One region of the Providencia xihuensis genome, then DNA from elsewhere that is predicted to be linked to it. Evidence: predicted binding sites of a transcription regulator. Region 1 holds the regulator's gene; the other holds the start of a gene.

Region 1 (8,182 bases):
TATTTCTATCACCCTGCAAACTGCTTTGAATATCATTGACCACGGTATGCCACCACAAGAAGCCGTCAATGCACCGCGTATTCACCATCAATGGCTACCTGATGAGGTATATTACGAAGAGCGCGGTGTGTCGAAAGATAGCTTAGCCCTCCTCGATAAGATGGGCTATAAAATGGTTGAGCAAACACCTTGGGGCGCCGCTGAGCTAATCATGGTTGCTATCCCTGATGGTGCTGGCGTCAGTGCTAAGTCATCGGGTAATGACTCCGCCGTTTCTGGTAAAGTCCGCGAAGGCTTTATTTACGGCTCTAATGATGTTCGCCGACCAGCAGGTAGTGCGGTAGGCGTGGATTAATTCAGCGTAATAAAACCAAGCCCTGTACTATCATGGGCTTGGTTAAACCCGAATATTCCTTAACTCATCGATAATGCTAGGTTTTTTTTCAATAAGAAATAAAATTTTAAGTGCCATGCCCGATGGGAATCTACGCTTTTGCTCCCAACTACGGACTAAATCCACACTTGAGCCAATCGCCTCAGCAAACTCTTGTTGCTTCATTCCAGTATGTTTGCATCCGCTAGTGCGACTTATCGTGTCACCATATTCATAATTTTCTAACAAAAATGTCTGAAATAATTGAAACTCATCATCGTCCATCAATAACTTTCGCTCACGACTAAATACTGTCGTTTCAATAAGCTCTAAGTAGTTCATCTGCACCTCCTTGCGCATACACACCACTTCATTCGTACCGAGTACTAATTTCAACAAAAAAACTCTACATTTATTTGGTAAGTACATTTCAGTTTTGAAAACACTCAAAAAGAAAAAGGGAGCCAATCGGCTCCCTTTTATTTGATAATTCAGATAATTAAGCTTGCTTATGCTGCACTGATGGTGACACCACTTTGTCACAGACAATCGCGACAACTAAGACAACAAGCGTAGGTAATACCCAAACTAAATCTTGTTTATACAATGGCATCGCTGTCATCCACTCTGGGATATAGACTTTCAAATGTTCGGACGCTTTCACCGCACCAATTAAACCGACCACAAAGCTTACCAGCATCGTTGGGGCTATCACCACCGTTGGATTTTTCCACCATTTCAATGTAAAGCTCAGTAAGATCAAGACAATACAAGGTGGATAAATTGAAACCAGTACAGGTAATGAGAAGGCAATTAATTTACTCAAACCTAAGTTTGAGATGACCATAGAGAAAATACCTAAGATCAACACCAGCTTACGGTAAGAAATTGGCACGTAGCGGCTAAAGAACTCTGCACAAGCACAGGTCAAGCCAACCGCAGTCACCATACAAGCCACAAAAATCAATACCGCAAGGAAGAAGCTACCGTAGCCACCAAACGTGTATTGCACATAAGTATGTAGGATATCCGCACCATCTTCTGGATTTGGGATCAACGAGCCACTGTTTTCACCCAGTTTAAACAAGGATAAATACACCAGCGTCAACAGTACCCCAGCAATTAAGCCTGCCCACATGGTGTAGCGAGTGAGTAATGATGAGTTTTCGATACCCCTTGAACGCGCCGCATTCACGATAACAATCCCAAACACCATCGCCCCGAGGGTATCCATAGTGAGGTAACCGTTAATAAAGCCATTTGAAAAAGCCATATCACGGTAGTCTACCGTCGACGGAATTGGATCGCCCGCAGGCCACATCACCGCTGCAACACCCAAAATAGCCAATGCCAGCATTTTAACAGGCGCCAAAATGTGCCCTACGCTATCCAGCAGTTTCCCTGGATATAGCGAAATACCAATTACCAACACAAAATAAACCGCGCTATAGATAAACAGTAACATATCAGATTCGCCACCAAATAATGGTGCGATCCCGACTTTATACGATACTGTTGCGGTTCTTGGTGTGGCAAATAACGGGCCGACAGATAAATAAGCGACTACCGCTAGCAGTAAACCCGCTGTTTTCCCAACTGGCGAACTCAGGGCTTCAATTCCGCCCCCAACTTTCGCCAATGCAATAACTGTTAATACAGGTAGACCCACACCCGTGACTAAAAAGCCAAGTGCGGCGGTCCAAACTTGTTCCCCTGCCTGTAAGCCAACCATCGGAGGGAAAATAATATTTCCTGCCCCGACAAATAACGCAAAGGTCATAAAACCTAATGCGATGATATCTCTTGATGATAAACGATGAGCCATATTATGTTAATTTTTAGTAGCGAAAATAAAAAATTACGGATATGCACTTAGCAACCCTTTGAAATATATATAGCGAGATAGAATTCTGATAAACATACTGTTAACAATATAAAAAAGTATGCCTGCTTGCCTATGACAAAACGAAAAATCAAAAAACAGAAAAAATCGCCAATAACTGACAACAAGTAGAACTTTTATAGGGCAAAAAGGCAATAGCAAACCCGAAAACAAGAGGAAATAACTAAACTAATTTTCAGAACCAGTGATTCCTTTCAGTAAAATCACAATACTCGTTATATGATTTGTTCGAAAAATAATCAACTCATCATTTTGTCATTCATTTTTTTTACTAACTGGTAGGATATATAATATCAAAATCATTAATTGGCAGGATAATATAAAAAAATAATGTATTAACAAAATTAATTAATAGGTAAGCAAGCAGGATCCACTTTATTAACAAGTTGATTATATTAATAAAGTGGGATCATTTAGGATTTTTTCAATTTTTTATCATCAACGATTAGCACAGGTGGCAAAGTAAATGAGAACTCACTCCCTTTACCAACTTGGCTAGTGACCACCAGCTGGCTGCTATGGTGCTGAACGGCATGTTTCACAATAGCCAACCCAAGCCCTGTTCCACCACCACCTTGACGTGAACGTGCTTTATCCACACGGTAAAAACGCTCTGTCAAACGTGGAAGATGCTCTGACGGGATCCCTGGCCCATTATCCTTCACACTAAATTGAGCACCAAGACTGGTTTTACGCCAATCCACACGAATTTTTGTGCCTTCAGGCGTATGGTTAATAGCGTTATACACTAAGTTCGCCACAGCACTGCGCAGTTGCTCCTCATTGCCATGTACTCGCAGTGATTCATCGATATTAAACTCAAATTGCTGGCGGCCCTGGCTTAAACTTAACGCTTCTTGCTCAATCATTTTGAGGATTACTGGAATGTTTACCTGCTCATCAAGGTTGATTTGCGGTGCAATTTCGATACGAGATAACTGCAAAAGCTGTTTAACCAAATTATCCATTCTATGAGCTTGCTCTTGCATCACATTCAGCGCTTTTTTATTGACGGCTGGCATACCTTCCTGGTCATCCATTACCTCAAGATATCCCTGAATAACGGTAAGTGGAGTACGTAGTTCGTGGCTAACGTTAGCAAAAAAATCCCTACGCGCTTTCTCCAACCGACGTTTTTCAGTGACATCTCGCGCCACCATCAGTAGTTGCCCTTCGGTATAAGGCAAGATACGAAACTCAACAATTTCCCCACTATTCAGCTCAATGGTTAATGCTTGGTCGTAGCTTTTGATTGAAAAATAACGACTAAAATCAGGGTAGCGCAATAAATTGAAAATATGTTGGCCATTATCTTCTGGCCAGCGAAAGCCTAACAAAGCCTGAGCGTGGCGATTACACCAAAAAATATTGCCTTCAGTGGTCATCATCACAACGGCGTCGGGTAAGGATTCAGCGCCACTACGAAAACGTTTAATCAACTGCCCTAATTCGCGGCGACGTTTACGATTACGCTGCTGCATCTGGTATATACCGTAAAATATCGGCTCCCATCCTCCTCGCCCCTCGGGTGGTAACATACTTTTATCCAACCAAAGCCAATAAGATAGTTTTAGCAGGTTATATGCATGCCACACTAAGGCTGCCAGTAACGAAACCACCAACAGCCAAGGCAAATGCCCGATAAAAATGGACAAAATCAGCGCTGGCAAGATAAATAAAAACAGCCCCCAAACCAGCTGTTTAATCGATAAGCGTTCAAGCACGCATGTCTCTCCCTAGTTTGTCGTTAATAACGAACAGAGAAACGGTAACCCGTACCGCGTACTGTTTGCACCATTTTATCATGACCTTCAGTTTCTAGCGCTTTTCTTAAACGCCGAATGTGCACATCCACCGTTCTATCTTCGACGTAAACATTCGCGCCCCACACATAATTCAAGAGCTGCTCACGGCTGTATACACGCTCAGGGTGAGTCATAAAGAAATGCAGAAGCTTATATTCCGTTGGCCCCATATCAATCGGGGTGTCATTACTCGTCACACGGTGGGAGGTTGGGTCTAACGTTAACCCATTCATTTCGATGATATCTTCTGTCGACATCGGAGAGATCCGACGGAGAATAGCTTTAACGCGAGCAATTAACTCTTTCGGGGAAAACGGCTTAATCAAATAATCATCAGCGCCGACTTCAAGCCCTTTCACACGATCTTCTTCTTCCCCGCGTGCTGTTAACATCATCACGGGAACATCACGCGTCGCGCTATCGCGCTTCATATGTTTAATCACTTGGAGACCTGAACCACCAGGGATCATCCAATCCAATAAAACCAAATCAGGGAGAGGATCAACTAACTGTGCAATTGCGCTGTCATAATCATCAGCTTCAATTGGCTGAAAACCATTCTGTTCTAATACAAAACAAACCATTTCTCGGATGGGCGCTTCATCTTCAACCACTAGAATGCGTCTTGCCATGATTGTTCCTGTAAATAAGAAGACATTGTTAATGTGAACGCATTATGCGTCACTTTTATGACAGAATTATGAATGTCTATTCGCAAATCAAATATTTCTCCTTATATTAGCGGGTAAATGTCATCTAAGTGAAATAATTCCGCCATAACACGAGAAAAACACGAGGTTTTGATAGGATCAGGTATACTGGATAGCAGTAATTTATGCCCTTTATCAAAGACAGGAACGGATGGCTCATGCGCATTATTCATACCTCTGACTGGCATCTTGGCCAATACTTTTTTACCAAAAGCCGTGCGCCTGAGCACCAACACTTTTTAGATTGGTTAGTAAACCAAGTCGAAATTCATCACGTTGATGCCGTTATCGTAGCAGGGGACATTTTTGATACAGGGTCACCACCTAGTTATGCCCGCGAGTTATATAATAAATTTATTGTGGACTTGCAAAAAACGGGGTGCCAGTTGGTTATTTTGAGCGGTAACCACGATTCCGTCTCCGTTCTGAATGAATCGAGCGCATTATTAAGCTACCTCAATACCCAAGTGGTCACCTCTGGCAGTGAACCGAATGTTATTACTCTACACAATAAACAATCGCAACCCATTGGCCTCGTGTGTGCCATTCCTTTTTTACGCCCTCGGGATATTCAATTGAGTGTTGCAGGGCAAAGTATTGAAGAAAAACAGCTTTCGCTACAAACCGCTATTCATGACCATTACCTAGCCAGCTACCAATTTGCCCTCGAACAACGCGCAATGCTCGGCGTGGATATTCCAATTATTGCTACGGGGCATTTAACTGTCATTGGCGCGGAATTAACCGATTCCGTGCGTGATATTTATATTGGCACATTAGAAGCCTTCCCTTCAGGGGCGTTCCCCCCTGCGGATTATATTGCTCTTGGCCATATTCATCGCCCTCAAGTGATTGGTGGAAAACAACATATTCGCTATTGCGGATCCCCTATTGCCCTCAGTTTTGATGAAACCGCCCAACAAAAAAGTGTCTGTTTAGTTGAATTCACAGGCAGCGAATTAACCGAAATCACCCCGTTAGCGATCCCTATTTTTCAGCCCTTACAGACGATTAAAGGCTCATTAAAAGAAATAGAACAACAACTTAGCGTATGGCAAGATTACCAAGGTGAGAATGCAGTTTGGTTGGATATTGAGGTGGCCTCTCAAGATTATCTCGCGGATATTCAACAACGCATCGAAGCACTCACACAAAACCTTCCCGTTGAAGTCGTGTTACTGCGCCGTGCGAGAAAGCAAAAACAAGGGCAAAACCTTGCGTTGGCCAATGAAACCCTGAATGAACTTACAGTAGAAGAGGTTTTCTTACGCCGCCTTAGCGAAGAAACGCTAGAAGACCCTGAACGTGAACAGCGTCTAACCCAACTTTTCCAACAATCCTACGACGCATTACGCCAAGAGCAAGGGTAATTGATATGAAAATCTTAAGCTTACGCCTCAAAAATATTAATTCTCTCAAAGGTGAATGGAAAATCGACTTTACGCAAGAGCCGTTTGCCAGCCAGGGGCTATTTGCCATCACAGGCGCAACGGGTGCGGGGAAAACCACCTTATTGGATGCCATCTGCTTAGCGCTATATCATCGGACACCACGATTAGATTCAATTTCCGCAAGCCAAAACGAACTGATGACCCGCCACACCGGGGACTGCCTTTCAGAAGTGGAATTTGAAGTCAAAGGTGCGGCCTATCGCGCATTTTGGAGCCAACGCCGCGCAGGTAATAAACCAGATGGCAACTTGCAACCACCGAAAGCGGAACTTGCCCAAGTGGCTGATGGCAAAATCATTACCGTTAAGGTATCTGAAATTCGCGACCAAATAACCAAAATTACAGGGTTAGATTTTGGCCGCTTTACAAAATCCATCTTGCTATCGCAAGGGGACTTTGCCGCTTTCTTAAACGCTTCCGAAAAAGAACGCGCTGACCTACTTGAAGAAATTACAGGCACAGAAATTTATAGCCAAATCTCCAAATATATTTTTAACCAACACAAGCAAGCAAAAACAGATTTAGATCTCTTAAAAGCCAGAGCGCAAAGTATTAATTTACTTACGGAATCAGAACACCAAGAGCTGCTAGAACAGCAAAATACGTTACTGAAACACGAAACTGAAATAAAGCAAAAGCGTGCACAGCATCAACAGGAACTTAATTGGTGGCAACAACACAACCAGCTCACTGTGAGATTACAATCACTTGATAATGAACTAAAAAATGCCCAACTTGAATACCAAACGGCGCAACCACAACTGAAGAAACTATCGAATGGCGAACCTGCGGAGTCGCTACGCCCTCTTTGGCAAAATATTGAAAGTCTACAGAGGCAACTCACTGAATACACAGAACAACAACAGCAGTTACAACTCAATCTGGAAAAACAACAGGCCGAACGAACGCCGCTACAAGCCACACTCATTCAATCTCAGGATGAACACCGCAAACATATTGATTTTGTAAAACAACAAAACCAAATGATTGATGAAACAGTTCGCCCTCTCGATAACCAAATTTTGCAGTTAACGCAGCAACAACACGAATTAAAACAACAAATAGCTGAAAAAAAGGTAACTTTTGAACAAAAACAACAGTGGATAAATGAGACACAAGGCCAGATTCAACAGGCAACCCATCAACTTAACGAGTTGAACATATTTCTAAATGAAAAACAAAAAGATGCAGATATCAACGCGCAAATAGGCAGTTGGAAACAGCAAGGGCGTTTTATTTTTGAATTAGGAGATCAGCTCAATACCTTATTACAGAAACAAAAGAAACTCTCAAAAGAAATTGAACAACTGCAAGTGGATAAACAAAAACGCACAGAAGAATTAACACAAACTACGTCCACCTTAGAAAAACACACACTCGCGTTTAAAAGACAAGAACAACAATACAAAGCCGACCAAGAAAAATACGATATTTATGCAGTTAATCAACAGATTGAGCAACTGCAAACGCGTTTACAGCATGCCAAATTATTACCGTTAATGCTGTCCCAATACCTGAGTGCGCAAGCCCAATTACAGCAACACAATCAGCAACATGCTGATTTACAGCAACAGAGCAGCCAAACACAAAAAGAACGCGAACTGACTGAGTCTCAAATCAATGAGTTGGCACCTCGCATCAAACTAACCAATGAAAAGTACCAATTAGAACAGAAAATTGTCAGTTTAGAGCAAGAACGTCAACAACTCGTTTCAGGAAAACCGTGCCCACTATGTGGCTCCACGCAACATCCAGCGGTACAAACATACCAATCCATTCACCTGAGCGAAACACAACAGCAACTCATTCACTTAACTGAGCAGCTTGACCACCTTAAACAACAACAAACTAAGTTATCCACGCTATCCGAAACACAGCAGCTACGCCAAAAAGAGCAAGCACAACAATTGCAGCAAACCACTGCTCACCTAGATAGCTTG
Region 2 (8,182 bases), 530 kb from region 1:
AGCGGTGTTTTTTAGATAGCGATGGAATAAGGCGAAAAGAATTGGCTGGGTTGATTTTCGAACAATATATTGGATTTGTTTATTAATTTAGTAGTGAAGATATTTCTAGAAAATACTAAATACCCCAATGAATTTATTGGGGTATTTAGCTTAATCAGACTACTTTTTTTTGCCAAACGCAGCGGCAAGTGCATCGCTCATAGCACTGTTACCTGATGAATTCACGTTTTGGCGTGAGTTGCCACGAGGTGCAGGGGCTTTACGTGCGTTTTTATCTTGTGCTGGTGCCGCTTTGCGAGGTGCGCTATGAGAATCCCCTGCTTGTTCGTCCAAACGCATGGTGAGGGCAATACGCTTGCGGGCAATATCCACATCTAACACTTTCACTTTCACAATATCGCCCGCTTTCACCACTTTGTGTGGGTCTTCGACGTAACTATTGGAAAGTGAAGAGATATGCACTAAGCCGTCTTGGTGTACGCCGATATCCACAAACGCACCAAAGTTGGTCACGTTGGTCACCGCACCTTCTAAAATCATGCCAGAAACGAGGTCATTCATTGTTTCCACACCTTCTGCAAAGGTAGCGGTTTTAAATTCAGGGCGTGGGTCACGACCTGGTTTTTCTAACTCTTTGATGATATCTGTAACGGTGGGTACACCAAATTGTTCTGTGGTGAAATCACGCGGACTCAGTGTGTTGAGCACTTGTGAATTACCCATAATGTCTTTCAATGGCTGGCGGACGGTTTGCAGAATTTTTTCAACAATAGGGTAAGCTTCAGGGTGAACTGTTGACGCATCCAGCGGGTTCTCACCATTGGTGATACGCAGGAACCCTGCACATTGTTCAAAGGCTTTAGGCCCAAGGCGAGCTACTTTCAACAACTGTTTTCGGTCATTGAATTGGCCATTTTCATCGCGCCAATCAACCACGTTCTGCGCGATCATTTTGCTCAAGCCTGCAACACGGGTAAGCAAAGCGACTGACGCGGTATTTAAGTCTACACCTACGGAGTTTACGCAGTCTTCGACAACGGCATCCAGTTTACGGGCGAGTTGGGTTTGGCTAACATCATGTTGATATTGACCCACGCCAATAGATTTCGGGTCGATTTTAACCAGTTCAGCCAGCGGGTCTTGTAGACGGCGAGCAATCGATACGGCACCACGCAAAGACACATCCAAGGTTGGGAATTCTAGCGCGGCTAGCTCAGAGGCGGAGTACACTGATGCACCCGCTTCACTGACAATCACTTTTTGCGCAGTGACTTCAGGGTATTGTTTTTGCACCTCCGCAAAGAAACGTTCAGTTTCGCGAGACGCGGTACCGTTACCAATCGCCACTAATTCAACGTTATGTTTCTGGCACAATGCCGCCACGATGGTTGCTGCTTTCGCTGCTTGCCCAGTGTGCGGGTAGATAGTATCGGTCGCGATCAGTTTTCCTGTCGCATCCACAACCGCAACTTTCACTCCAGTACGTAGACCAGGATCGAGGCCCATCGTTGCACGCATACCTGCGGGCGCAGCCATCAGTAAGTCGCTGAGGTTACGGGCAAAAACATTAATCGCTTCTTCTTCGGCTTTTTCACGTAAAGCGCTCATCACTTCTGTTTCTAAGTGCAGAAGCACTTTGACACGCCATGTCCAGCTAATGACCGCTTTACGCCATTGGTCGGCAGGGGCGTTATTCAAACGCACATCTAAGTGGCGAGTAATAATCTCTTCGCAATAACTTTCTTTGGGTGGCTCCTCGAATTGAGGGTCACAATTTAACGAAAGCTGTAAAATGCCTTCGTTGCGACCTCGGAACATTGCCAGTGCGCGGTGTGAAGGCACTTGGGAAACGGGTTCTTGGTGTTCGAAGTAATCGCTAAATTTGACGCCTTCTGCTTGTTTGCCTTCTGCAACGACGGAAACGAGGTGCGCATTTTTCCAAATATAGTCACGAACTTTCGCCAATAAAGTTGCATCTTCGGCGAAACGCTCCATCAGGATGTAACGAGCACCATCTAAAGCTGCTTTCACATCCGCCACACCTTTATCTGCGTCGATATAAGTTTGAGCAAGGGCTTCAGGGGATTGGCTTGGGTCTGTCCACAGCGTATCCGCTAATGGCTCAAGTCCCGCTTCAATGGCGATTTGCCCACGAGTGCGACGTTTTGGTTTGTAGGGTAAGTAAAGGTCTTCAAGTTCGGTTTTATTGAGCGTGCTGTTGATAGCAGCGGCGAGTTCAGGGGATAACTTCCCTTGTTCTTCAATCGACTTGAGAATGGTTTGCTTACGATCGTTGAGTTCGCGTAAGTACCCTAAGCGGCTTTCTAGCTGGCGAAGCTGAGTATCGTCCAACCCTCCGGTAACCTCTTTACGGTAACGCGCGATAAACGGGACAGTATTGCCTTCATCCAACAATGTGATGGCAGAAAAAACCTGTTTCGGTTGGGCTTGCAGTTCTGCTGCAATAATTTGGCTTAGAGTTTCATTCATGTCGTGTTTAAATACCTACTGAAAGAACAGTTAAAAAATTTACTGCACTGTTATACTTGGTGGTAGCGAGAATTTCCAGACTGAATTTCGGTCTATTGGTAGGAAAGTCTCAGATTATGTTCTATAAAATATTATCATTTTTGTACTTATTGACTAATATTCTAAGGTTATGGCGAAAAGTCTATTAATAACGCGTGAAGGTTGGGATACGCTCGACAAAGAGCTTAAGTATCTGTGGAAAGAGGAACGGCCTAGAGTGACCCAATCGGTCTCAGAGGCTGCGGCACAAGGCGATCGCTCAGAAAACGCTGAATATATTTATGGTAAAAAAAGGCTGCGTGAGATAGACCGACGCATTCGTTTTTTATCTAAAAGATTGGATCAACTCAGGATTATCGAGCCAGATCCTCGCCAAGAAGGCCGTGTCTTTTTTGGTGCATGGGTTAAACTTGAAGATGATAATGAAAATATCAGAATATTCCGCATAGTTGGCGCGGATGAGTTTAATCCTGCAAAACAATGGATTTCAATTGACTCTCCTGTTGCACGCGCTCTGATTGGTAAGCAGGTTGATGATGAAATTACGGTGAACACGCCTGGTGGGGATGTCACCTATTTTGTTTTAGAAATAAGCTATAAACCACTAACCGCCTGAAGTGTAAAATGATTCATTAAATCTATGGTTAATGGTAAATTAGTGAACATTAAACGTGTTTTTGTTTACTTTTAGAACAATAATTTGAAAGATGCACATCTTGAGGGCTACAAAATGCAGGAAAGTTATAAAGTTCTTGTCGTCGATGATGATATGCGTTTACGTGCACTGCTGGAGCGTTACCTCACTGAACAAGGCTTTCAGGTCAGGAGTGCTGCAAACGCCGAACAAATGGACAGGATCCTGACGAGGGAATCTATTCATCTGATCGTGTTAGATTTAATGCTTCCAGGTGAAGATGGCCTATCAATCTGCCGTCGTTTACGTAGCCAAAATAACCCAATCCCGATCATTATGGTTACGGCAAAGGGTGAAGAAGTTGACCGTATTGTTGGTTTAGAAATCGGGGCGGATGACTATATTCCTAAACCGTTCAACCCACGTGAGCTGCTGGCTCGTATTCGCGCCGTATTACGCCGCCAAGCAAATGAATTGCCAGGTGCGCCATCTCAGGATGACGCAGTCATTACCTTTGGTAAATTTAAGCTAAATCTTGGAACGCGTGAAATGTTCCAAGGTGATGAAAATATGCCACTGACCAGTGGCGAGTTTGCGGTATTAAAAGTGTTGGTTTCTTATCCAAGGGAGCCGCTATCTCGTGACAAGCTCATGAGCCTAGCAAGAGGCCGCGAGTACAGTGCGATGGAACGTTCAATTGACGTTCAAATTTCGCGTCTGCGCCGCATGGTTGAAGAAGACCCGGCGCACCCACGCTATATTCAAACGGTTTGGGGCTTGGGCTATGTGTTTGTTCCGGATGGAAGTAAAGCATGAAGCGACTGAGGTTCTCACGACGTAGTACATTTTCTCGTTCGTTGTTTTTATTTGTTGCGCTGCTGTTCGCGAGCTTAGTGACCAGCTATATGGTGGTATTGAATTTTGTTGTGATGCCTAGCTTACAACAATTCAATAAAGTCCTTGCGTACGAAGTTAGAACATTGATGACCGAGAAAATGGTTCTACAAGATGGGACCTCAGTGCGGGTTTCCCCCGCTTTGCGTAAGAAAATCTACAATGAATTAGGTATTACGTTCTATGCCCATTCTGCTGCCATGGAGGAAGGGCTGAATTGGGCTAAAGAGTATGATTTTCTGAGCGAACACATGTCGCAATACTTAGGCGGTAAGGCAAATGTTCATCTTGAGCTTGGCCGTGAGTATCCGATTTTGTGGTTAACGTCTTATCTCGCCCCAGATATTTGGGTGCGAGTACCTCTGACTGAAATTGGTCAAAACCAGTTTTCCCTTGTTTTCAGGTATACCTTAACCATTTTCCTCACGATCTTTGCAGGGGTATGGCTGTATATTCGCTACCAAAACAAGCCATTACTTGAATTGGAGTACCATGCAGGGGAGGTCGGAAAGGGCTTTGTATTGCCCCCGATGCAAGAAAAGGGGGCAACGGAAGTTAGGGCAGCAATTCGGTCTTTTAACCACATGGCTGCTGGGATTAAAACCCTTGAAAATGACCGAACTGTCTTGATGGCAGGGGTTAGCCATGACTTAAGAACACCATTAACTCGTATCCGCTTAGCGACAGAAATGATGAGCCCAGAAGACAGCTATCTGGCAGAGTCTATCAACAAAGATATTGAAGAGTGTGATGCGATTATTGGTCAATTCATGTCTTACCTGAAAACAGGTCAAGAGATGGATATGGAATTCTGCGATCTCAACGCGATTCTGATGGAAGCAGTCAATTCAGAAAGCAGTGTGGTTGGCGAAATCGAAACAGCGTTAGAACCTGGATCCATGATTGTGAACGGTAACCCGTTGGCCATCAAACGTGCAATCACTAATATGATTGTAAATGCGTACCGCTATGGAAATGGCTGGATCAAAGTCAGCAGTGGAAAAAACGAAGATTTTGTCTGGTTCCAAGTGGAAGATGACGGCGCGGGTATCAAAGACGAAGATATCCACCGCTTATTCCAACCGTTCGTGCAAGGCGAAAAAGCACGAAGTAATACAGGGACAGGCTTGGGGCTAGCGATTATACGCCGTATAGTGGACGCCCATGAAGGGAGCATTGAGATCCACAAAAGTGAGCGCGGCGGGTTTGCAATACGGGCTTTACTTCCTCTTAAAGAGAAAGAAGACTGATATGCCTACAACTTGCACTATTTAGATCTATCTTTCTAAAATAATGCCATTAATTGGGCTCAAATTGTTTTGGGCCTTTCCCTGAATTTTCATATCTGCACGGTTGCGTCCAGCTGCTCGGTGCTGGATTCTTAATACCACCCGCTTAATAAATTTCCTTCTTATCTGTTCATTTATCAATGCTAGAATCGTTATATAAAAGACGCAATAGGTACCTTGCTTGGATAATCAGTGCAAATAAAATCATTATGGTAAATATTATGTCAGTTCATATTAGTGCAACTAAAATCATTCATACTTTATCCAAAAGCTTAAAAACATGCTCAAATTTTTTGTTTAATAAAAATAAAGGGAGTGTTTCGGGGCAGATGAAAAATGTAATGAATACGAATATTACAAATGTTTTACAAAAGGAAAAGAAAATAACACTGAAGGAACCGGTAGTTGGCAACTCGATTACAAAAGTTGCTGTACAACCATCAGAAAAACAAGCTGAACCAAAGCTATCCACCGCTTTACCAATGTCGATATCTCAGCCAGTACCACCACCACCACCAATGCCTGATACTCTTCCAGTACAACGATTACCAACAACTGAATTACCTAAACATGAAGTGTCAGTTAGGACAGAGGCAAAGCATACGGTATTAAATCGACAGTTGACAGATAAAGTCGCCTCAGGTTTATTTGAAGAAATGGCAAAATTGCAAAGGTTTAAGGATGCGGGAAAGGAATGCAATAAGCCAGAATATGCCGCAAAGGAACTGACTGAAAGTGAAGCAGCAGTGCTAAAATTGAAAAATTCAGTTATTAAAAAGAATCAAAAAGTAGGAGTTTTTTCTGCTGCTAGTCTTGAAGAAAGTTCACTATTTAGGAAATTACAGGCAAAAGCGAAAATGGAAGACGATATTAGTCCTAAAAAACCTTCTTTAGAATCAACTTGTTCTCCTGCTATTAACAAATATATTGAACATGAAAGACAGTCGAAAAAAGATCTAGAAGCAAAAAAAGAAAGTATGAAAGCTGAGCTGATTGCTAGAGTCGCTAATCCAATGCTACGTAAAACAGGGATTAAGCTATCGTAATGTTATTTTGTTTTTTCTTTCGATAAACTCGCGAATGCGGGTTTATTTTTTTATAGATAAAATAATTTAAGACTTTTTTATGACAATACATCATTTCGTTATTATGGATGCTTTTTTTCTTACTTATTGATTTTATTTGAGATTAAATATATTCCTTTTTGTTTTTTTCCTAAGCTAGGTGTGAATACAGTCAATTGTCATAAAACTGTCATAAAAACGACATGTTGTCGTAACTAAATTGTCCTATTTTTCCTACCGTGACATACACCCAACAATTTTATACTTGATTGTTTCTATACATCCCCGGAGGGATTATGAAAATGACGCGTACCACCTTAGCAAGCGTAATGGCAGCAACTTTGTCTCTGACTGCAATGTCTTCTTTTGCTGCTACCAGCCTGACCGGAGCTGGCGCGACCTTCCCTGCTCCTGTTTATGCGAAGTGGGCAGACTCTTATCAGAAAGAAACAGGTAATAAAGTGAACTATCAGGGGATTGGCTCTTCTGGTGGTGTAAAACAGATTAATGCAAAAACAGTTGATTTCGGTGCGTCTGATGCGCCATTGACTGATGAAAAACTAAAAGAAGATGGTTTGTTCCAATTCCCTACCGTTATTGGTGGTGTGGTGTTGGCGGTTAACGTAAAAGGCATCGAATCAGGTCAACTGACTTTAGATGGCAACACATTAGGTGATATCTATTTAGGTAAAATCACCAAATGGAATGACCCAGCTATTGCAAAATTAAATCCGAAAGTGAGCTTACCAGACCAAGCTATTGCGGTGGTTAGACGTTCTGATGGTTCAGGTACTACATTTGTTTTCACCAGCTACTTAGCAAAAGTAAGTGCGAATTGGAAAGATGAAATTGGTGCGGGCTCAACCGTTAACTGGCCGAAAAACAGCGTAGGCGGTAAAGGTAACGATGGTGTTGCCGCATTCGTACAACGTCTGCCAGGCTCTATCGGCTATGTGGAATATGCTTACGCAAAACAAAATAATCTTGCGTATACTAAGTTAGTTTCTGCGGATGGCGAAGCGGTATCACCAACAGGCGAAAGTTTCAGCGCAGCAGCGAAAAAAGTTGACTGGTCGAAGTCGTTTGCTCAAGACCTGACTAATCGTGATGGTGCAAACGCATGGCCAATCACGTCAACAACGTTCATCTTAGTACACAAAGAACAAGCCAATGCTGAAAAAGGCAAAGCCGTTCTCGACTTCTACAACTGGGCGTACGATAAAGGCGGTAAACAAGCAGAAGCGCTGGATTACGCCGTTTTACCTCAAGAGGTTGTAACAGCTGTTCGTGCAGCATGGAAAACAGAAATTAAAGATAGCCAAGGTAAAGCATTGTTCTAATGCACCTCGGGTTGGAAATGGCGGGTAAGTACTGAGGAACAGGGCTTACCCGCTCATTGTTGTAACACAATCCTACAGTACAAGTAGGAATGGAAAGAGAACAAAGCGCATGGCCGAAAAAACAACGGCATTTAGAGCTCCCAGCAAATCAGGTGATGTAATTTTTGGTGCACTGGTAAAGATTGCCGCGCTAATCACTTTGTTAATGCTAGGTGGCATCATTATTTCCCTTATTTTTGCGTCTTGGCCAAGTATGCAGAAGTTTGGGTTTTCGTTTTTATGGACCAAAGAGTGGGATGCGCCTGCAGAACAGTTCGGTGCCCTTGTGCCAATCTATGGCACCATTGTAACCTCGTTAATCGCCCTGATTATCGCCGTCCCCGTCAGTTTCGGTATCGCGTTGTTCTTAACGGAGCTTGCGCCAAACTGGCT

Evidence for each region. The regulator PhoB, encoded in region 1, activates phosphate uptake and scavenging genes when phosphate is short. The targets are predictions, from matches to a motif close to CTGTCATAAAACTGNCNNAT.
Region 2: a site for PhoB is predicted at 6,587-6,606, ahead of pstS (phosphate ABC transporter substrate-binding protein PstS). Genes of this name have one in related genera too.

Annotation. Positions count from the first base shown of each region.
Region 1 is NZ_CP169565.1:781,440-789,621, reverse strand. Features, by position in the region: gene ggt (gamma-glutamyltransferase) at 1-355, shown strand, start outside; gene ACE2AL_RS03365 (DNA-binding transcriptional regulator) at 398-715, opposite strand; gene brnQ (branched-chain amino acid transport system II carrier protein) at 873-2,198, opposite strand; gene phoR (phosphate regulon sensor histidine kinase PhoR) at 2,690-4,000, opposite strand; gene phoB (phosphate regulon transcriptional regulator PhoB) at 4,024-4,713, opposite strand; gene sbcD (exonuclease subunit SbcD) at 4,950-6,161, shown strand; gene ACE2AL_RS03340 (AAA family ATPase) at 6,167-8,182, shown strand, end outside.
Region 2 is NZ_CP169565.1:248,123-256,304, forward strand. Features, by position in the region: gene ACE2AL_RS01105 (Tex family protein) at 160-2,490, opposite strand; gene greB (transcription elongation factor GreB) at 2,660-3,145, shown strand; gene ompR (two-component system response regulator OmpR) at 3,260-3,979, shown strand; gene envZ (two-component system sensor histidine kinase EnvZ) at 3,976-5,307, shown strand; gene ACE2AL_RS01125 (hypothetical protein) at 5,568-6,392, shown strand; gene pstS (phosphate ABC transporter substrate-binding protein PstS) at 6,707-7,750, shown strand; gene pstC (phosphate ABC transporter permease PstC) at 7,860-8,182, shown strand, end outside.